Linked DNA regions of Orrella dioscoreae. The protein of the gene in region 2 interacts with the protein of the main gene of each other region in a pairwise test. Links are inferred from orthologs where the notes say so. Each region holds a gene or a part of one and is shown on either strand. Other genes may lie near its edges.

Region 1 (10,751 bases), 1.7 Mb from region 2 along the record:
CGCCGCTCAATACCCTCTCGCCCGGCGGCGAACTGCGCGCCAGCTGGCCTGCCCAGGTGCTGCGCGCGCGTCCCGCCGCGGGCCCGCTGCTCACGCTGGATTGGCGCGATGCCTCGTCGGCCCGCGTGCGCATCCAGCCGCTGGGCAGCTACCGCGCGCAGGTCAGCGCGCAGGAAGACGGCGCCATCGCGCTGAAGATCAATACCTTGAACGGCCCCCTGCGCGTGGAGGCCGAAGGCGCCTTGACGCGCGGGCGCCTTTCCCGATTCGCCGGCACCGCCCAGGCTGCCCCCGATAGCGACCCCGCCACCCGCGAGGCGCTCGCGCCCCTGCTGGGCCTCGTCGGCCCAAGCAGGAATGGCGTCACCCAACTGAGACTTCATTGAGTACCGACAGCATGATGCCCATGCGTGCCCCGCACCTCTCCCGCTCCCTGCAACCGGCGCCGCGCCGCGCCCCGCTGGCGCTCGCCCTGGCCAGCGCCCTGCTGCTACTGGCCGGCTGCGCCACCGACAAGCAGCAGCGTCCGGCGCCCATGGCGCTGCCGGATTCCCCGCTGGTACGCGCCACCACCGATGGCGGCACGCCCGCCACGGTATCGGGCGTGAGCGGCGCCCCGGTGCGCATGCAGGAAGCGCCGCGCCAGCGCGACCTCGGTCCGCTGCGCGTGCGCAATGAACCCACCCGCGCCGTTGCGGCAGCCGAAGCGGCCGGCGCCCAGGACAGCGGCGAGCGCGTCACGCTGAACTTCGTCGAGGCCGACCTGCCCGCCGTCGTGCGCGCCCTGGCCCGCTTCACCGGCCGCAACTTCATCGTCGATCCGCGCGTGAAGGGCCAGCTGACGCTGGTTTCCGAAGCCCCCGTCACCTCCCGCACGGCCTACGACATGCTGGTGGCCGCCTTGCGCATGCAGGGCTTCGCCATCGCGGAATCGGACGGCATCAGCCGCGTGGTGCCCGAGGCGGACGCCAAGCTGCTGGGCGGCGTCGTCACCGACGGCAGCGGCAGCCCCACCGGCAGCGGCGGCCTGGTCACGCGCGTGTTCGCCTTGCAGTATGAAAACGCGGCGAACCTGGTGCCCGTGCTGCGCCCCATGATCGCGCCCAGCAACCCGATCAACGCCTACCCCAACAACAACACCCTGGTCGTGACCGACTATGCGGACAACATGGCGCGCATCGCCCAGGTCATCGCCGGGATCGATACGCCGGCGTCGCTGAACGCCGACATCATCCCCGTGAACCACGGCGTGGCCAGCGACATCGCGGTGCTGGTGGGCCAGTTGCTGGACGCCCCCCAGGGCGCTGCCGGCAACGATGCCTCGCAACGCGTGACCGTCATCGCCGATCCGCGCAGCAACAGCGTGCTGGTGCGCGCCAGCAGCCCGGCGCGGGCGCAGCTCGCGCGCGAGCTGGTGCGCCGCATGGACAGCCCCAACACGCGCCCCGGCAACCTGCACGTGGTCTATCTGCGCAACGCCCAGGCGGTGAAGCTGGCCGAAGTGCTGCGCGGCACGCTGACGGGCCAGAGCGGCAACCCGACCGGCGGCGAGTCCAGCCTGAGCAGCGGCGGCGGCAGCGCGGGCGGCGCTTTCGGCAGCAGCAACCGCAACACCGGCACGAACAACGCCTCCACCGCACGCAATGGCATGGGCGGCGCTTTCGGCGACAGCAACACCAGCGGCGCCATGGGCGGCAGCGGCCAGCTGGGCGGCGGCAACACCACCCAGTCGGTGGCTTTCTCCGCCGGCGGCGCCACCGTGCAGGCCGACCCCACCACCAACACGCTCATCATCTCCGCGCCCGAACCGCTCTATCGCAGCCTGCGCGAAGTCATCGACCAGCTCGACCAGCGCCGCGCGCAGGTGCTGGTCGAAACCCTGATCGTGGAAATTTCCAGCGAGAACGCGGCGGAATTCGGCATCCAGTGGATGACGGGCGGCGGCGGCCTGGACGGCAATGGCACCTCCTTCATCGGCGGCGCGAACTTCGGCGGCACCGGCCTCAACCCCAACGCCGGCACGACCATCGACGCGCTGGGCGCCGGCCTGAGCCTGGGCGTGGTGCGCGGCACGGTCAACGTGCTGGGCCAGCAGATCGTCAACCTGGGCGTGCTGGCCACCGCGCTGCAGCGCGTCTCGGGCACGAACATCCTCTCCACGCCCAACCTGCTGACGCTGGACAACGAACAGGCCAGCATCATCGTCGGCCGCACCGTGCCCTTCGTCACGGGCTCCTACGTCACCAACTCGGGCGACGGCGCGGGCAATCCCTTCCAGACCATCGAACGCGAAGACGTCGGCCTGACGCTGCGCCTGCGTCCGCAGATTTCCGAAGGCGGCACCGTCAAGCTCGATCTCTACCAGGAAGTGAGCAGCATCGACGAGGCCGTGCAGTCGACCGCCGGCATCATCACGCGCAAGCGCGCGCTGGAAACCAGCGTGCTGGTCGACAACGGCCAGATCATCGTGCTGGGCGGCCTGCTGGAAGACACCAGCAGCGACAGCACGCAATCGGTGCCCCTGCTGGGCGACCTGCCGCTCATCGGCTCGCTGTTCCGCTACGACCGCCGCCAGCGCTCGAAGACCAACCTGATGATCTTCCTGCGCCCGCACATCGTGCGCTCCGCCCAGGACAGCAGCCGCGTCTCGCTGGATCGCTACGACTACATGCGCCGCCTGCAGGACAACGCACGCCCGGAAAGCCACTTCGCGCTGCCCGACACGGATACGCCGCAACTGCCCGCGCTGGACGACAAGGGCCAGCCCGTGTCGCTGGACCTGCGCCCCGGGAACGTCGACGACACGCTGCGCCACGGCACGCCGCCCGCCACGGCGGAAACCGTCGAGCGCCATGCCGCGCCGGTGCAGCCGCCCGTGCCCGCCGCGCCCGTCGGCGGCCCGCCCCGCATCGCCAGCACGGCGGCCGAGGACGTGCCGCAGGACGGCCCCGCGCGCGTGCTGGAAGTGGCCAACGCCGCCACCCCCGACGAGGCGCAGCGCATCGTCAAGCGCATCCGCGCCACCGGCCTGAACGCCTATACGCAGGTGGCTCCGGGCGGGACAGGCACGCTGGTGCGCACCCGCGTGGCCAACAACGAATCCGTGCAGGCAGCCCAGGCGCTGCTGCGCGGCCTGGGCTACAACGCCCAGCCGCTGTAAGGAGACAGGGATGCAGGCCTCGAACTCGCTGCCCTATGCCTGGGCGCGCGCGCAACGCGCGCTGCTTTCGGTGCGGCCGGACGGCGTCTGGCTGACCTTCAGCCCGCGCACACCCAAATGGGCGCGCGCCGAGGCCATGCGCTGCAATCCGCAGGCACAGGTGCGCGAAGCGCCCGACGAAGAGCTGGAAACGCTGCTGGCAGCGGCCTATGCCGGCAACGGCGATGCCGCCACCGTCATGGACACGGCCCAGAACGAGATCGACCTGGACCGCCTGCTGCAGGACATGCCAGACGTGACCGACCTGCTGGACGCACAGGACGACGCGCCCATCATCCGCATGATCAACGCGCTCTTCACGCAAGCCGCGCGCGACGGCGCCAGCGATATCCACATCGAGGCCTTCGAGACGCACTCGGTGGTGCGCTACCGCGTCGACGGCACGCTGCGCGACGTGGTCAGTCCGCGCCGCGCGCTGCACAATGCATTGATCTCCCGCATCAAGATCATGGCCAACCTGGACATCGCCGAGAAGCGCCTGCCCCAGGACGGCCGCATTGCCCTGCGCGTGGGCGGCCGCCCCATCGACGTGCGGGTGTCGACCCTGCCCACGGGCCACGGCGAACGCGCCGTGCTGCGCCTGCTGGACAAGGAAGCCGGCCGCCTGCAACTGGAAAGGCTGGGCATGGCGCCGGACATCCTGGGCCAGCTGGACCGGCTGGTGCGCCAGCCCCACGGCATCGTGCTGGTGACCGGCCCGACAGGCAGCGGCAAGACCACCACCCTCTATGCCTCGCTGGCGCGGCTGGATGCCACCACCAGCAACATCCTGACGGTCGAGGATCCGATCGAATACGACCTGCCCGGCATCGGCCAGACCCAGGTCAACTCGCGCATCGACATGTCTTTCGCCCTGGCCCTGCGCGCCATCCTGCGCCAGGACCCGGACGTCATCATGATCGGCGAGATCCGCGACCTGGAAACCGCACAGATCGCCGTGCAGGCGTCGCTGACGGGCCACCTGGTGCTGGCCACGCTGCACACCAACGATTCGGTCTCGGCGCTGACGCGCCTGACTGACATGGGTGTCGAGCCCTTCCTGCTGTCGTCCTCGCTGCTCGGCGTGCTGGCCCAGCGCCTGGTGCGCAAGCTCTGCCCGCATTGCCGCGAGACCACCGCCACGCCCGACGGCTCGCCGGCCTGGCGCGCCGTGGGCTGCGAACGCTGCAATCACACCGGCTATTCAGGCCGCACGGGTATCCACGAACTCTTCGTCATCGACGAAAACCTGCGCGGGCTCATCCACGCCGACGCGGGCGAACCCGCGCTGCGCGAAGCCGCGCGCGCCAACGGGATGCGCACGCTGCGCGAAGACGGCGAACGCTGGGTGCGCGAAGGCCTGACCTCGCAAGAGGAAGTCATCCGCGCCACGCGCGACGCCTGAGCCCGGACAGGAGACCGCCATGCCGTCCTTTCATTACGAAGCCGTCGATGCCGCGGGCAAGCGCGAACGCGGTCTCGTCGACGCCGATTCCGACCGCGGCGCGCGCGGCGTCCTGCGCGGCCGCGGCCTGGTGCCGCTGTCGGTCAAGGAAGCCGGCCGCACCCGCGCGGGCGTGCAGGGCCGCTTCGGACCGACGCTGTCCGACGCGGACCTGGGCTGGCTGACGCGCCAGCTGTCGGGCCTGCTGGCCGCCGGCCTGTCGCTGGACGCGGCGCTCTCGGCGACGCTGGACCAGTCGGAAAAACGCCACGTGGCCCACGCCCTGGCGGCCGTCCGCGCGGACGTGCGCGCCGGCCACCGCCTGCAGGACGCGCTGGGCGCCCGCCCGCGCGACTTCCCCGAGATCTATCGGGCGCTGGTGGCGGCCGGCGAGGAATCCGGCGACCTCGCCCGCGTGATGGAGAAGCTGGCCGACTACATCGAGGAACGCAACGCCTTGCGCGGCAAGGTGATGACGGCCTTCATCTATCCCGCCATCGTGGCGGTGGTGTCCGTCTGCATCGTGTTCTTCCTGCTGGGCTACGTGGTGCCGCAGGTGGTGGGCGCCTTCGCCCACACCAAGCAGCAATTGCCGCTGCTGACCCGCATGATGATGGGCGCCAGCAGCCTGGTGCGCGACTGGGGCGTGATCGCAGCGGTGGCGCTGGCCCTGGCCGTGACGCTGTGGCGGCTGCGCCTGCGCGCGCCGGCGGCGCGGCTGGCGTGGCACGCCAAGCTGCTGAAGCTGCCGGTGTTCGGCCGCTTCGAACTGGGCGTGAACGCGGCGCGCTTCGCGTCGACGCTGGCGATCCTGGGCGGCAGCGGCGTGTCGCTGCTGCGGGCACTGGACGCGGCGCGCGACACGCTGACGAACGTGCGCCTGCGCGCCGCCGTGACCGACGCCACCAGCCGCGTACGCGAGGGCGCGGCACTGGCCGCCTCGCTGCAAACCCAGCAGGTCTTTCCGCCCCTGCTGGTCCACCTGATCGCCAGCGGCGAACGGACCGGGGACATGCCGCCGATGCTGGAGCGCGCGGCGGGAACCTTGTCGCGCGACCTGGAGCGACGGGCGATGGCGATGACGGCGATGCTGGAGCCGCTGATGATCCTGATCATGGGCGGAGTCGTGCTGGTGATCGTGCTGGCGGTGATGATGCCGATCATCGAGATGAACCAGATGATCAAGTAGAGACGCTGCTGGAGGGGGCTTGATTGGATTCGGGGGCGTTGGCTTGGGTTGTCATGCGCCGCTGGGTTGATGGCTTGTGTTGTGCACTGCTAGGTTGACGGCTTGCGCACCGCTTCGTTGACGGCCGCCGAGGGTGGTCGTGCCGTCGGTCGCCTGCCGCGTGGTGGGGCGCCCACAGCGCCCCGCCCCCCGCAGAAGGCGCCCGCCGTCCCGCCCACCCTCGACGTCCTGCAATGTTGTGTTCTGGACCTTGGGTAGCCACCTTGGTCCTGCTCGCATTCTTGCCTTCTGCTCGCTGCCTGCCCGAAGATCTTGGCTTGCCGCTGGCCGGAGGGCGCCCACAGCGCCCTCCGGTCAGCATTCGGGAAAGCAATAGGGCAGCTTTTGGGAGAGTGGGGGCGAGAGGTGGAGGGGGGAGGCAGCGCGCTTCGGGCTACGGGCGCCGCTTGGCCGTGTTGCCTGCTTGGGGAGGCTGCTCCACCACCGCCACCAATTTGCCGAAGCCGCCTGGCTCATCATGCGTCTCGGTGCCTCTGCCCGCGCAAGACTCCCGCCATTCAGTCACGCTGACGGAACAACGCCTCCAAGCAGACAACGCAGCCTCACGGGGGCCCCCGCCCGAAGCGCGATGCCACCCACCTCCACTCCCCTTCCCCCCTCTCTCAAAAGCTGCCCCTTTTTCTTTCGCGAATGCTGACCAATGGGCGCTGTGGGCGCCCATTGGTCAGCGGCAAGCCAAGATCTTCGGGCAGGCAGCGAGCGGCAGGCAAGAATGCGAGCAGGACTCCGGCGGCTGACTCCGGTACACACCACTCAACCGCAGGACGTCGAGGGTGGGCGGGACGGCGGGCGCCTTCTGCGGGGGGCGGGGCGCTGTGGGCGCCCCACCACGCGGCAGGCGCCCGACGGCACGACCACCCTCGGCGGCCGTCAACCTAGCGGTGCACAAGCCGTCAACCCAGCGGCGCACAACACAAGCCATCAACCCAGCGGCGCATGACCGTCGACCTAGCAGCACACACCCCCAAACCTGGCAAATTCCCCCCCATTGACCTGCGTCAATACCCCCTACCTCCCCCTCCCTTATTGTTCCGTCAACGGCCCCCGGTCCGGTTTGGCGCCCCCCCTTAAACGCCATGCCGGGCCGGTCAGGCCGTGCCAACCCCGAGGCGCCGCAAGCGCGCTTCTCTCCTCCGCCGCCTGCCGCGGCCCAAGGACTCTCAATGCAGACACTCGACGCCCGCATCGCCAGCTTCCTGGAGGACAACCATGTGCTTTCCCTGGCCACCTGCTGGGCCGGCAAGCCCTGGGCCGCCAACGGTTTCTATCTTTACGACGACGCCGACACCAGCCTCATCATCCAGGCCGCGCACGACACCTGGCATGGCGGCACCTTGCCGCTGAATCCCAGCGTGGCGGGCTGCATTGCCGGGCAGGCGCTGTCCGTCGATGACATCCTGGGTGTGCAGTTCTCGGGCACGGCCCGGCTCATCCCCATGGAAGAACTCGAAAGCGCCCAGCGCGCCTTCTATTGCCGCTTCCCCTCGGCCATCGCGATGGCGGCGCCGCTATGGCGCATCGCGCTGAACCATCTGAAGCTGACCGACAACCGGTTGCTCGGCTTCGGCGGCAAACTGGTGTGGCGCCGCGAAGCCGTCGCGGCCTGACGCCCCGCCCTCACGTGCCAGGCGGCGCGGCAGCACCAGGCTGACCCGCAGCCCGCCCTGGCCATCCTGGCCGCCGGCATTGGCGGCAAGCACCTCGCCGCCATGCGCGCGTGCGCAGGCCTGCACGATGCTCAGGCCCAGGCCTGCGCCGCCGCCCGTCGGCACCGCGCTGCGCACCCGGTAGAACGGCTGGAAGATGCGTGCCAGTTCCGCCTCGGGCACGCCCGGGCCCGCATCCAGGATTTCCACCCGCGCACGGTCGGCGTCGGCCGACAGGGACACCTGCACCAGGCCGTCCTGCCGGCTGTGCCGGATGGCATTGCGCAGGATGTTCTCGACGGCGCTTTCCAGGCTGGCGTGATCGCCGCGCATCGGCACCGCGTTCGCCACATGCCAGGCAATCCGCACGCCCCGCGCAGAGGCCTCGAAGCGGCCGTTTTCCACGACCTGGTCGACGATCTCGGAGAGGTCCACGGCATCGGCCGGCAGCGTCATGCCGCCCAGGCGGGCCAGGCGCAAGGTGTTGCCCACCAGCTCGTCCAGCCGTTCGCCTTCGCGCGCGATCCGGTCCAGCTGCAGGTCCAGCGTGCCGTCCTTGCGCCGCGCCAGCTCCACCGACAACTGCAGGCGCGCAAGCGGCGAACGCAGTTCATGCGCCACGTTGCGCAGCAAGGCCTCGTGGGCCTGCACGAAATCCTGCATGCGCTCGGCCATGGCGTCGAAATCGCGCGACAGTTGGCCCAGCGCGTCGCCCCGGCCGCTCAAGGCGGCGGGCGTCCGGGCATCGAGCCTGCCCACGGCAAGCAGGCGCGCGGCGTGCTGGATGCCTTGCACCGGCTTGTTCACGGCCCGCGCCAGCAGCCAGCACAAGGGCGCCGTCACGACCAGCGCAATGGCGATGAGCGCCACCAGCACCTGCCAGGCGCCCAGGGCATCCCATTGCGAGGCATCGTAGGGCTGGAACACCACGCGCAACGACTCACCCGACGGCAGCACCACGGATTGCGGCTCCCACCACGACAGGCGCACGGCATCGGGGCTGGAAGGCGCGGCGTAATAGGCCATGCCGCGCAGCGCATCGCTGGCATAGCTTTCCGGCGTGCTGTCCAGCAGGTCACGCACGCGCAAGGGAATCTCCCGGCCCAGCAGGTCCTGGCCGTTCTCGCCCACCAGGTAGATGCGCAAGGCGGAATAGCGGCGGTCCATGGCCTGGACCCAGCGCCGCAAGCCGGTCTCCCCTTCAAGGCGCGCCAGCTGGCTGGCGTCCTGCATCAGGTTGGCCGGACTCAGGCGGTCCAGCGAGGTGACGCGCTGCCAGGCAACGGACGCCGTCAGCGCGACGCCCACCGCCACGATCGCGGCCATGCCCAACCAGAACGCCAGGAAGCTGCGCCAGAACATGGCGCTCAGGGCACCGAGGGGCAGGCCAGCACGTAGCCCTGCCCGCGCACGTTGCGCAAGGTCAGCGGCGCATCGTCGGCCGTCAAGTCGAGTTTCTTGCGCAGGCTGCTGATGTGGGTCTCGACGCTGCGGTCATACGGCCCGGGCGCGCGGCCCAGTGCGTAAAGCCCGATGCGCTCGCGCGAGACGATCTGCCCCAGCGAGCGCAGGAGCAGTTCCAGGATGCGCTGCTCGGCGCCGGTGAGCTCCACCGCGGTCTCGCCCAGGCGCGTGCGGCCGCTGGCCGGATCCATCGACAGGGCGCCGGCCGTCAGCAGGCCTGGCTGCCGCGCCTGGCTGTCCGCCACGCTGAAACGGCGCAGCACGGCGTGGATACGCGCCTTCAGTTCACGCGGACTGAAAGGCTTGGCCAGGTAATCGTCGGCGCCCAGCTCCAGCCCCAGCACCCTGTCGGTTTCCGACCCGTGGGCCGTGAACATGATCACGGGTTTGTGGGACGCGCCACGGTAGCGGCGTAATAGATCCAGGCCATTGGCGTCGGGCAGCATCAGGTCCAGCAAGGCGATGTCGAAGTCCTGCTGGGCAAGCAGTTCGCGTGCCCGGGCGCCCGTGTGGGCCAGCGACACCACGTAGTTGTCGGGTTCGAGGTACTCGCACAGCATCTGCGCCAACTCGACGTCGTCATCCACGAGCAGCACACGCCGCTTCTCGTCGGCGGAGGGAGGAAAGGGAGTCATGCGGGCCATCCTCCACGCGCGGCGTGCAAGGCAGCGCCAGAGTCAAGAAATGCAAAGAACATCAAAGTATGGGCAAGAGGTGTTGCTGAGGCATTTTGGGGCAATTCTAATATGAGAATTGTTTTCATTCATATTCAGAAACGGCTTTGGCAGACGGTGCCAGCACAGCCTCGACAGTACGGAGAAGCTCGAATCATGCAGCCCCAGGCAACACATCACATTTCTCGCGTCCCGCGGCGCACCAGGCTTGCCGCGGCACTGTGCCTGCTTGGCACTGGCAGCGCTTTCTCCAGCGCGCTGGCACAGTCGCAAGCTGTCGCCGTGCAGACGCTGGACAATGTGGTCGTGACCGCCTCCGGGCACGCGCAGGCCATCCAGGATGCGCCCGCCTCCATCAGCGTCATCACCCGCGATGATCTCGACAAGAAATTCTATCGCGATGTGCACGACGCACTGGCCGATGTGCCGGGCGTGATCGTGGATGGCGGTGGCGATCGCCAGGAAATCCTGCTGCGCGGCATGGGCTCGCAATACACCTTGATCCTGATCGACGGCAAGCGCCAGAACTCTCGTGAGACGCGCACCAACTCCGACGGCGCTGGCGTCGAAGGCGGCTGGACCCCTCCCCTGTCGGCCATCGAGCGCATCGAGGTCGTCCGCGGCCCGATGTCCTCGCTGTATGGCTCCGATGCCATGGGTGGCGTCATCAACATCATCACGCGCAAGGTCCCCACCGAGTGGTCGGGTGAAATCCGCACCGATGTGACGATCCAGGAGAACAATCGGTCGGGCGATATCTACCAGGGCAACTTCTACCTGGGCGGCCCTATCAAGACCGACCTGCTGGGACTGCAGGTCTACGGCCAATACACCCAGCGCGACGAAGACCGCATCATCGGTGGCTTCCGTGACCGCCGCGCAACCAGCGCCACCGCCAAGCTCGCACTGACGCCGACGCGCGACCACGACATCGTCCTGCAGGCCACCACCGGACGCCAGAAGCGGGAAGAAACGCCTGGCAAGACCCTCGAGGCCACTGGCGCGCTGTCGCTGAACGACTACCGCGAGGAAAAGTACTCGCTCTCGCACACAGGCCGCTGGGGCAAGGCAGTCT
Region 2 (10,951 bases):
CAGCCAATCGGCATAGACCACGGTGCCGGCCGCCACGGCCTTGACCGGCGCGCCCTCGGCGGCCTTCAGCAGCACCCCGCGCCAGACGCCCCCTTCCGGACGGCTGGAACCGAAGCGCGCCATGACCTGCCCGGGCACGGGCGGTGTCAGGCCCGATTTCAGGCCCTTGAAGCCGCCGGCGGGCGGCAAGGTGGCCTGGGCGGACCCGCGTATCGGTTCCTTGACGGCTGAGACACGCTCTTCGGCCGAGGGTTCCATGGCTTTTGCCCGGGCGGCGGCCTGGGCGGCCTCGCGGGCACGGGCGGCGTCCTCGGCGGCCATGCGGGCCCGGGTGGCTTCGTCGGCCCGGCGGGCAGCCTCGGCGCGGGCAGCGGCCTCGCGCCTGGCGTCGCGTTCGGCCTGGGCGCGGCGCTCGGCCTCGGCTTTCCTGGCGGCTTCGGCGGCGGCAGCCGCCTTGCGGGCCGCTTCGGCGCGCCGGGCGGCTTCAGCCTTGCGCGCTGCCTCGGCGGCCTTGCGGGCGGCCTCGATCTGCTTTTCCAGGTCGCCGATGACCCGCGACAGGCGCTGGTTGTCCCGGTCCAGCCGGTTGGCCTCGGAACGCTGGGCCGACAACTGGCCGTCCAGCTTGGCCAGCAGGGTGGCACGGGTGCGCTGCTGGGCCACCAGGGCATCCCTCTGGGCGCCGGTGTCGGTCTCGACCTTCTGGATCTCGGCGCGGCGGGCGTCGGCGGCCTGCTGCAGGTCGGACAGGCGCTGCAATTCACGCTGCAGGCGCGCCAGCGCGTCGGCGCGGGCGCGCGAGACGTAATCCAGGTAGCCCAGGTTGCGGCCGATTTCCTGGGGGTCGTCGCCCGACAGCATGGCCGTCCAGGGCGACAGGCCGCTGGCGTACTGGGTGCGCAGCTGGGCGGCGAGCTCTTCGCGGCGCACGCCCAGTTCCTTGTTCTGCGCGACGATCGCGTCTTCCAGGCGCTCCAGCTCGCCGCCGGCCTGCTTGCGCTGGGTGGCCAGCTCATCCAGGCGGCGGTTGATGCGGGAGATCGCCGTTTCGGATTCGCGCAGCGCGTCGGCCGCTTCCTTGCGGGCCGACTCGCGTGCATCGATGTCCTTCTGCAGGGCGTCGATGCGATCGCGCAGTTCGGCCTGGCGTGTTTCCGCCTCGGACTGGCGCGCAGCCATGTCCGCGGAGACCCCCTCCTGGGCCAGGCCAGGCGGGGTTGCCACGGCCAGCAGGGCCAACGTGAAGCCGGCCGCCGCGCTAGCCGCCGCGCGCGCTTTCGTCATGATCAGCCTTGCCTGGCCTTGCCCTGGGCGGCGACGGCCGCCATGGCGGCGGCGATCTCGTCGGCGTTGCCCAGGTAGTAGTGCTTGATCGGACGCAGGTCGGCGTCCAGCTCGTACACCAGCGGCTGGCCGGTCGGGATGTTCAGGTTGACGATGTCTTCCTCGGACACGTTGTCCAGGTGCTTGATCAACGCGCGCAGGCTGTTGCCGTGGGCGGCGATCAGCACGCGGCGGCCGGCGCGGATGGCCGGGGCGATGGACTCGTTCCACAGCGGCAGCACGCGCGACACGGTGTCCTGCAGGCATTCGGTGGCCGGCAGTTGCTCGGGCGTCAGGCGGGCGTAGCGGCCGTCGAAACGCGGATGGCGCGGATCGTCCAGTTCCAGCGGGTTCGGGGCGATGGCGTAGGCGCGGCGCCAGATCAGCACCTGCTCGTCGCCGTACTGGGCGGCGGTCTCGGCCTTGTTCAGGCCCTGCAAGGCGCCGTAGTGGCGCTCGTTCAGGCGCCAGCTGTTGTGCACCGGGGTGTACATGGCATCCATGGCATCCAGCGCGATCCACAGGGTGCGGATGGCGCGCTTCAGCACCGAGGTGTAGGCCAGGTCGAACGCATAGCCCTCGCGCTTGAGCAGTTCGCCCGCCTGGCGGGCCTGCTCACGGCCGGTTTCGGTCAGGTCGACGTCGGTCCAGCCGGTGAAGCGGTTCTCGAGGTTCCACTGGCTCTCACCGTGGCGCATCAGGACAAGTTTGTACATGGCGAATGCAGGTTAAAGTTGAAGAATCCGCTCATTTTATAATCTTGCGGTTTCGGTCCGGGGTTTTGCAGCAAAGGCGCGCCTTTGCGGCGACAATCCGGGCTCCGTCGCTTCCCCCCGCGGGCCATGCGCGCGTGGTGCGCCGGGCCTCGCGGCACGAAGCCCTTTTGACCGCCCTCTTTGACACGCGTGCCTTGGCGCGCAGGACAGCAACGTGGATTTCCTTCTCCAGCAAAACAACCTTCTCATCCTCGGCGTCGCCATCCTCTCGGGCCTGATGCTCGCCTGGCCCGCGATCAACCGTGGCCGCGCCGGCGCGGCAGTGGACACCGACGCGGCCATCCGCCTCATCAACCAGAAGCAGGCCGTGCTGATCGACGTGCGCCCCGCCGAGCGTTTCCAGGCCAGCCACATCGCCCAGGCCCGCAGCGTGCCGCTGGATGAAATCGAACAGAAGGCCGCCTCGCTGCCCAAGAACAAGCCGCTGATCGTGGTCTGCGAACTGGGCCGCGACTCCGGCAAGGCCGTCGCCAAGCTCAAGGCCCAGGGCCACACCGAGGTCGTCGCGCTGGAAGGCGGCCAGCAGGCCTGGATCAAGGCCGGCCTGCCCACCACCGGCAAGAAGGCGGCCTGAGCCAGGCAGCCTGAGCCCGATCCGAGGCCGGCCTGGGTCAAGCCCAGGGCTGGCCGCAGCAAGGAGTCATCCATGAAAAAAGTCATCATGTACAGCACGGCCGTGTGCCCGTACTGCGTGCGCGCCGAAATGCTGCTCAAGCAGCGCGGCGTGGCAGAGATCGAGAAGATCCGCATCGACACCGACCCGTCACAACGGCAGGTCATGATGGAGCGCACTGGCCGGCGCACAGTGCCGCAAATCTATATCGGCGACACGCACGTCGGCGGTTTCGACGACCTGGCGGCGCTGGATCGCGCCGGCGGGCTGGAACCGCTGCTGGCAGACTGACACCTGCCCTGACGTCCACGATCCGGCGGCTTGCCCGCCACCCCCTTTACCTCCTCTCTACCCAGGAAGCCTCATGTCCGAGCAAGACCAAGCCGCCCAAGCCGGCCAGGAACCCGCCTTCAACCTGCAGCGCGTCTACCTGAAAGACCTCTCCCTGGAGATGCCCAACGCGCCGCACGTCTTCCTGGAACAGGAAGGCCCCAAGGTCGAGATCAGCATCAACGTCGGCGGCCAGCGCCTGGCCGAGACCATCTTCGAATCGACCGTCACCGTCACCGTGACGACCCGCATCGAAGACAAGGTGCTGTACCTGGTCGAGGCCACGCAGGCCGGCATCTTCGAACTGGCGAACATCCCCGCCGAGCAGCTGGATCCGCTGGTCGGCATCGTCTGCCCGACCATGCTGTATCCCTACCTGCGCGCCAACGTCGCCGACGTCATCACCCGCACCTCGCTGCCCGCGCTGCACCTGGCCGAAGTCAACTTCCAGGCCCTGTACGAACAGCGCATCGCCGAGCTGCAAGCCCAGCAGCAAGGCCAGGCGACCAACGGCGCCGACAGCGGCATCATCCTGCCGCCGGGCGCCACGCGCCAGTAAGCGCGCGATGCCTGCCCCCGCCGCCATCCAGCCCCAGCAAGGCCGCCTGCGCGTGGCCGTGCTGGGCGCGGGGGCCTGGGGCACCGCCCTGGCCGCCGCCGCCGCAAGACTGCATCCCACCCTGCTGTGGGCCCGCGACGCGGCCCAGGCCGCGGCCATTTCAAGCGCCCACGAAAACATCCGATATCTCCCTGGCGTGCGCCTGCCCGCAACGCTGGGCTGCACCGACAGCATGGACGCCGTCTATGCGCACCTGCGCGACGGCGACCAGGCATTGATCATCCTTGGCGTGCCGGTGGCCGGCCTGCAGGCCGCCTGTGCGGGCCTGGCGCTGGGCCTGCCCGCGCATGGCCTGGGCCACGCCGCCGTCGCCTGGACCTGCAAGGGTTTCGAGGCCGACACCGGCCGCCTGCCGCACGAAGTGGTGGCGCAGGCGCTGGCCGCCGTGCCCGCGCTGGGCACAGGCGTGCTGTCCGGCCCGTCCTTCGCGCGCGAGGTCGCGCAGGGGCTGCCCGTGGCGCTGACCATCGCCAGCCCCAGCGCCGACGTGCGCGAGCTGGCCATGGCCGGCCTGCATGGCGGCAACGTCCGCGTCTATGCCAGCCAGGACGTGGTGGGCGTGGAGGTGGGCGGCGCGGTGAAGAACGTCATCGCCATCGCCTGCGGCATTGCCGACGGCCTGGACATGGGCGCCAACGCGCGCGCCGCGCTGGTCACGCGCGGCCTGGCCGAGATGACCCGGCTGGGCGTGGCGCTGGGCGCGCAAGCCGAGACCTTCGCCGGCCTGACCGGCCTGGGCGACCTGGTGCTGACCACCACCGGCGACCTGTCGCGCAACCGCCGCGCGGGGCTCGAAATCGGCCGTGGCCGGCCGCTGGCCGACATCCTGGCGGGCGGCATGACCGCCGAAGGCGTGCGCTGCGCGCGCGCCACGCTGCAGCGCGCCCGCGCGCTGGGCGTCGACATGCCCATCACCGAGGCCGTCAGCCGCGTGCTGTTCGAGAACCTGGCGCCGCGCGACGCCGTGCAATTGCTGCTGGGCCGCGAGGCCGGCTTCGAATAACGCATAACAACACCCGGAGACCCGCGATGGTGCCTGGCAATGTCTTCACCGCCCGACTGCGCCAGTTCGGTGCGGCCCTGACCGCTGCCTGCGCGCTGCTGGCCGGTGCGCCTGCCCAGGCCGACTGGCCCGAGAAGCCGGTGCGCATCATCGTGCCGTATCCGGCGGGCTCCTCGCCCGACACGCTGGCGCGCGCCATTGCCGGGCCGCTGTCCGACGCGCTGGCCCAGCCCGTCATCGTGGAAAACAAGCCCGGGGCGGGCGGCAACATCGGCACGCGCAGCGTGGCACATGCCAAGCCCGACGGCCATACCCTGCTCTACACGATCAACGGCCCGCTGGTGACCGCGCCCACGCTGTATCCGCGCACGCTGGGCTACGACCCCGGCGCGGATCTCGCGCCCATCTCGCTCATCGGCACCAGCCCGAACGTGCTGGTGGTGGCCAAGAACCTGAACATCAAGTCGGTCGAGGAACTGGTGGACCTGGCGCGCCGCCGCCCGGGCGCCATGAACTATGGCTCGGTCGGCCCGGGCAGCTCGGCCCACCTGGCCATGGAAATGTTCAAGCATGACGCCGGCATCGACCTGCTGCAGGTGCCCTACTCCGGCTTCCCGCAGGTCATCACGGCCATCCTGGCGGGTGACGTGCAGGCGGGCTTCATGGTGCCTGCCATCGCCATGCCGCAAGTGCGCGACGGCCGCGCCCGCGCCCTGGCCGTGACCAGCCTGCAGGCGGACCCGGCGCTGCCTGGCGTGCCGCCCATGTCCGAGGCGGGCTACAAGGACTTCGAATCGATTTCCTGGAATGCCATGCTGGCGCCGGCGGGCACGCCCACGCCCGTCATCGAGCGCTTGAACCGCGAACTGGCGCGCATCCTGGAGCGCCCGCAAGTGCGCGAGCAATTCGCGCAGCAGTTCTTCACCGCCAGGTCTTCCACGCCCGAAGCGCTGTCGCACCGGATCCGGGATGAAAAGGCGCGCTGGGACGCCGTGATCACGCGCCTGGGCCTCTCGCTGGACTGAGCGCGCCGCGCAGCGTGGCGGCGCTCAGCCGCCGTGCGCGTAGCCGTGCTGGCGCCAGGCCTCGAAGACCGCCACCGCCACCGCATTCGACAGATTCAGGCTGCGCTGCCCCGCGCGCATCGGCAGTCGCACGCGCTGTCCGGGGGCGAAGCGCTCATGGTCCGCATCGGACAGGCCGGCCGTCTCGCAACCGAACACGAACACATCGCCCGGCTGGAACGCCACGTCCGGCAGCAGGCGCGTGGCCCGCGTGGTCAGGGCGAAGCAGCGCTCGGGCGGCGCGCCCGCGGCGGCCAGGGCCGCCTCCAGGCTGTCGTGCACCTGCATGGGCTGCCACTCGTGATAATCCAGGCCGGCGCGCCGCAAGCGCGCATCATCCAGTTCGAAGCCCAGCGGCCGCACCAGGTGCAATTGCGCCCCCGTGTTGGCGCACAGGCGGATGACGTTGCCCGTGTTGGGCGGGATTTCGGGATGGACGAGGATGACGTGGAACATGATCGCGGCATTGTACGAGCAGCGATTTTTTATCACCGGCCCGCCCCAAGCCAAAAAACGGCCCCCTCGGGTGGGATGACGCCGGCGGCCGCGCCGGCCCCGTCAACCGGCATCTCGCTCCACGCCCGGGCGGCCACCAGCACCACCACCTCGGCGGCACCGGCACGCACCAACGCACGGGCCGCCGAATCCGCCGTGCTGCCGGTGGTCATCACGTCGTCGACCAGCACCACGCGCGCGCCATCGATGCGTACCGGACAGGCGTAGGCGCCCAGCACCGCAAGCCGCCTGGCCTCACGGCCCAGGCGGCTTTGCTTGCGGCCATCGCGCACCCGCGCCAGCCACTCGCCCCGGCAGGACCACCCCAGTTCGGCGGACACCGCACGCGCCAGTTCCGCCGCGGGATTGAAGCCCCGCCGCTGCAGCGACGCCCGGCTGGCGGGCACGGGCACCAGCACGCGTGAGGCGTCCTGGCACAGGCCCGCCTCGCGCGCGGCCTGGCTCATCAGGGCCGCCACGGCCCGCAACCGCGACAGGCGCAGGCGGTTCTTCAGGTCCAGCACCAGCAGGTCGGCGGGCGGGCGGTAGTCGAACGCCGCCACCGCCTGCACGAACGCCGCGTGGCGCAAGGGGCAGCCACACCCGCGCCCGGCCGTATCCATCGCCGGCATGGCGCAGCGCAGGCAACGCCGGGGCGTGGCCGCCTGCCACGCCAGGCGCAGGTCGTCGGCGCAGCCCCGGCACAGGCGGGCGCCGCGCGCGGCGCCGCCGCACAAGGGGCAGTCGGTCGACAGCCGCGCCACGATCCGGTGCCACGCATCGGCCAGCCGGCGCGAACCCGGGCTAGGGGTATTCAGGGCCGCTGCCGGGGGATGGTCCATAATGTTTGCCTCTTTGGAAGTGTCCACGAGACGCATCCCAGCATGTTTACGCGGCGCGTGGCGCCGCAGGCCAGAGCAATATGTCCTCCCCCGCCCCCCTTCCCTTGCGCACCGACGACGTCCGGCGCCAGTTCACCCGCCGTGGCGAGCTGGCCGAGGCGCGCTTCTTCTACGACGAGATCGCCACGCGCATGGACGAACGGCTGGGCTACATCCGGCTGGCGCCGCAGGCGCTGCTGGACGCCGGCTGCGGCACGGGCGCGAACCTGCCCACGCTGCGCGCGCGCTATCCGCAGGCGGGCTATACCGGCCAGGACCACTGTGCACCGCTGCTGGACATCGCCCGGCGCAAGCACACCGCCAGCGGCCCGCTGGGCTGGCTGAAGCAGCTGGGCAAGCGCCAGCCGTCCGTGCAGTTCGTGCAGGCGGACCTGGCCAGGACCGAACTGCCCGCCGAGAGCCTGGACCTCGTGTGGTCCAACCTGGCGCTGCACTGGCACCCCGAACCGCATGCCGTGCTGGCCGAATGGCGGCGCGTGCTGCGCGTGGACGGCCTGGCGATGTTCTCGTGGCTGGGCCCGGGCACGCTGAAGGAACTGCGCCAGGCGCTGGCCGACGCGAAGCTGGCCACGGCCACGCCCGCCTTCGTCGACATGCATGATTTCGGCGACCTGCTGGTGGAAAGCGGCTTCGCCGACCCGGTGATGGACCAGGAAACGATCACGCTGACCTATCGCGACCCGGTGAAGCTGCTGGCCGACGTGCGAGCGCTGGGCGGCAACCCTGCCGCGGCGCGGCGCGCGGGCCTGGCCTCGCGGACATGGCGCCAGCGGCTGCTGGATGCGCTCGACGCGCAGCGCAACGCCGACGGGCTCATCGCGCTGTCGATGGAAGTGTCTTACGGCCACGCGTGGCGGGCCGCGACGCGGCGCAGCGCGCCCAACGAGACGATGCTGTCGGTCAGCGCGATCGGACGCAAGGCGCGCGACTGAGGGCCCGGCCGACAGGCCGGGCTTGCCGCGCATTCGGCAACTAGGGCTGCATCGGCGGGATATAGGCCAGCGTCTGGCCCAGCGCCCACAGCAGGATCAGCACCAGCGGGATGTGCACCAGCAACTGCACGAAGGTGAAGCCGATCAGGTCGCGCGCCTTCAGGCCCAGCACGCCCAACAGGGGCAGCATGTAGAACGGATTGATCAGGTTGGGCAGCGCCTCGGCGGCGTTATAGATCTGCACCGCCCAGCCCAGGTGGTATTCCAGCTGGTTGGCGACCTGCATGACGTACGGCGCCTCGATGATCCACTTGCCGCCGCCCGACGGGATGAAAAAGCCCAGCACGGCCGAGTACACGCCCATCAGCACGGCATAGGTGTCGTGCGACGCGATGCGCATGAAGAACTCGGAGATGTAGTGCGCGATCGTCTCGCCGCCGCTGCCGTCGACCTGCGTCATGATGGCCGCGATGGAGCCGTACAACGGGAACTGGATCAGCACGCCCGTGGTGGTGGGCACCGCGCGCGCCACCGCATCCAGGAAGCTGCGCGGGCGCCAGTGCAGCAGTGCACCCGCCATGATGAAGAGCAGGTTGTAGGTGTTCAGGCCCGAGATCGCCTGGATGGCGGGCTTGGCCATGAACTCCTGGATCAGCCAGCCGGCGGCCAGCGCCACCAGCACCAGGATCAGGAAGGGGCTGTGCTCCAGCCACTCGCCGGGACGCGTGGGCTTGCTGACCTTGGGCGCCTCCAGCACCGGATCCACGCCGCAGGCCTTGGCGTCGCGCGCGCTGGCAGCGCTGGGCGCGGTCACGTAGGCAATGATGAGCGAGACCACCATGATCGCCAGCAGCATCGCGCCCGATTGCCACAGGAAGATGGTTTCCGTGAAGGGAATGACGCCCGTGATCGCCAGGATCGAGGGCGGCAGGCTGCCAGGGTTCGCCTGCAGTTGCGCGGCCGACGAGGACAGGCCCAGCGCCCACACGGCGCCCAGGCCCAGATAGGCGGCGGCGCCGGCGGCGCGATAGTCCATCTTCAGGTCTTCGCGGCGCGCCATGGCACGCACGAGCAGCCCGCCGAACACCAGGCTCAGGCCCCAGTTCAGCAAGGACGCGACCATGGAAATGATGGCGACCCAGGCCACGGCCGAGCGGCCGTTCTTCGGCAGCATCGCCAACCGGTGGATCAGCCTGGAAGCCGGACCTGAGGTGGCCACGACATAACCGCCGATCACCACGAACGCCATCTGCATGGTGAAGGGGATCAGGCTCCAGAAGCCGTCGCCGAAGGCCTTGGCGGTGGAAGCGGGGGTGGCGCCGATGGCCAGCGCAGCCAGCGTCACGATGAGGACGCCGACGGTGGCGAAGACCCAGGAGTCGGGGAACCAGCGTTCCGCCCAGGCGGCGCAACGCATGGCGAAACGTGCCGAGCGACTTTCTTCTAGGGGTGCTGCCATGATTCAACCTCTATAGCGTGTGTACGGGGAAACGACGATCAAACGACAAAACGCGGCGGCGCCACGGTGTATCGCCGTGGCGCCGCCGCGCGGAAAAAGGGTTCAGGGTAGGGGCAGCCGCCCCCAGGCCGGACAGTCCGCGCCTGCGCCTTTTTGGGCGGCGCAAGCACACAGGGCCGCAGCCTGGCGGCCACGGCCCTGTCGGGCGAAGAAGGTGAGCTTGCGATGCTGCCGCGGGCTCATGGGTGATGCAGGATCAGTGCAGGGTGCCGGGAGGGACATCCGGCGTGGCAAGGGTCTGCACGGCCATCATGGGCTCGGACGTGGCGCGGATACGGCGCCGCGTGGCGGCCTGCTCCGGCGTGGTCTGCTGCACGGCCTTCTCGCGGCCACCGTCGAAGGCATGGGTCATGGCGTCGACCATCGCGGGAAGATCGCGCAGGCGATTGAACTGCGCCCGCATCCAGCGCGCGTCGCTGCCGTTCTTGCGCACGTCCTCGCGCAACCCGGACAACATGTCGAGCGTACCCAGTTCGTCGGCCACCGGCATCAATTGCTCGAAGGTGTCGCGCAGGTGATCGGCCAGGCGCATGCGCTGACCATCCGGCGTGACGTAGTTGCCATGCAGGCCGAAACGGCAGGCCTGGAAGTGGTTGCTGGCATAGGCCATCCACGCGCCATCGGCCGGGCCGGGATTGCGCATGACCCAGACCGACAGGGCCTGCGCGAAGGCCGCCAGCTGGCAGGCCTTCTCGACAGTCAGCGGCGTATCGCAGATGCGCAGCTCGACCGTGCCGAACTCCGGCTTGGGGCGGATATCCCAATAAAGATCCTTGATGCTCTCGGCCAGGCCGAAGGAATGCAGCTTGGCCAGGTGGGCCTCGAAGCGATACCAGTCGTCGATCTCGGCCGGCATGAAGCCGGACAGCGGGAAGCTGTTGACCGAGTGCAGGCGCGAGCACGAGAAGAGCGTGTCGACGCCCTCGCAGTAAGGCGAGGAGGAAGACATGGCGATGAAGTGCGGCACATAGGGCGTGAGCCGGCGCGTGAGCGCGATGGCGTGGTCGCCCGACTGCACGCCCACGTGGATGTGCTGGCCGAACACCGTGAACTGGCGCGCCAGGTAGCCATACATCTCGGCCAGGTACTGGAAGCGTGGCGTATCGGAAATGGCGCGATCCTGCCAGCGCATGAAGGGATGGGCGCCGCCGCCCGCCACGCGCACGCCGACCACTTCGGCGGCATTGCACAGGGCATCGCGCATTTCACGCATCTCGACCAGCAGGCCGGCGGGATGGGTATGCACGGACGAATTCAGTTCGATCATCGAGCGGGTGATCTCGGGCTTGACCCGGTCAGCCATGGGATGGTCGGAGAGTTGCGCGATCAGTTCTTCGGATGCGACTGCCAGGTCGAAGCTGCGGGGGTCGATCAG

What was found.
Region 1: the proteins of secB (region 2) and ODI_RS10360 interact in binary tests that used the Escherichia coli proteins (3 or more experiments, as listed by UniProt). The link is inferred for Orrella dioscoreae from one-to-one orthologs.

Annotation. Positions count from the first base shown.
Region 1 is NZ_LT907988.1:2,213,118-2,223,868, reverse strand. Bases 7,772-10,524 are described here. They hold ODI_RS10360 (response regulator transcription factor), read right to left. Parts: upstream 9,638-10,524; coding sequence 8,906-9,637; downstream 7,772-8,905. Other genes in these bases: ODI_RS10355 (ligand-gated channel protein), read left to right, coding at 9,833-10,524; ODI_RS10365 (HAMP domain-containing sensor histidine kinase), read right to left, coding at 7,772-8,900. In the rest of the region: gspN (type II secretion system protein N), read left to right, coding at 1-386; type II secretion system secretin GspD, read left to right, coding at 407-3,160; type II secretion system ATPase GspE, read left to right, coding at 3,171-4,604; type II secretion system inner membrane protein GspF, read left to right, coding at 4,624-5,832; ODI_RS10370 (pyridoxamine 5'-phosphate oxidase family protein), read left to right, coding at 7,056-7,499; more of ODI_RS10365, read right to left, coding at 7,401-7,771; more of ODI_RS10355, read left to right, coding at 10,525-10,751. UniProt on the Escherichia coli protein: Response regulator member of the two-component regulatory system CpxA/CpxR which responds to envelope stress response by activating expression of downstream genes including cpxP, degP, dsbA and ppiA.
Region 2 is NZ_LT907988.1:478,353-489,303, reverse strand. What follows is about bases 1,886-4,838. They hold secB (protein-export chaperone SecB), read left to right. Parts: upstream 1,886-3,076; coding sequence 3,077-3,601; downstream 3,602-4,838. Other genes in these bases: ODI_RS02295 (Bug family tripartite tricarboxylate transporter substrate binding protein), read left to right, coding at 4,691-4,838; ODI_RS02300 (NAD(P)H-dependent glycerol-3-phosphate dehydrogenase), read left to right, coding at 3,609-4,664; grxC (glutaredoxin 3), read left to right, coding at 2,746-3,003; ODI_RS02315 (rhodanese-like domain-containing protein), read left to right, coding at 2,254-2,673; gpmA (2,3-diphosphoglycerate-dependent phosphoglycerate mutase), read right to left, coding at 1,886-2,039. In the rest of the region: ODI_RS02325 (murein hydrolase activator EnvC family protein), read right to left, coding at 1-1,284; more of gpmA, read right to left, coding at 1,287-1,885; more of ODI_RS02295, read left to right, coding at 4,839-5,689; ODI_RS02290 (tRNA (cytidine(34)-2'-O)-methyltransferase), read right to left, coding at 5,714-6,184; ODI_RS22170 (ComF family protein), read right to left, coding at 6,217-7,065; ODI_RS02280 (methyltransferase domain-containing protein), read left to right, coding at 7,146-8,057; ODI_RS02275 (short-chain fatty acid transporter), read right to left, coding at 8,098-9,516; ODI_RS02270 (YbdK family carboxylate-amine ligase), read right to left, coding at 9,773-10,951. UniProt on the Escherichia coli protein: One of the proteins required for the normal export of some preproteins out of the cell cytoplasm. It is a molecular chaperone that binds to a subset of precursor proteins, maintaining them in a translocation-competent state.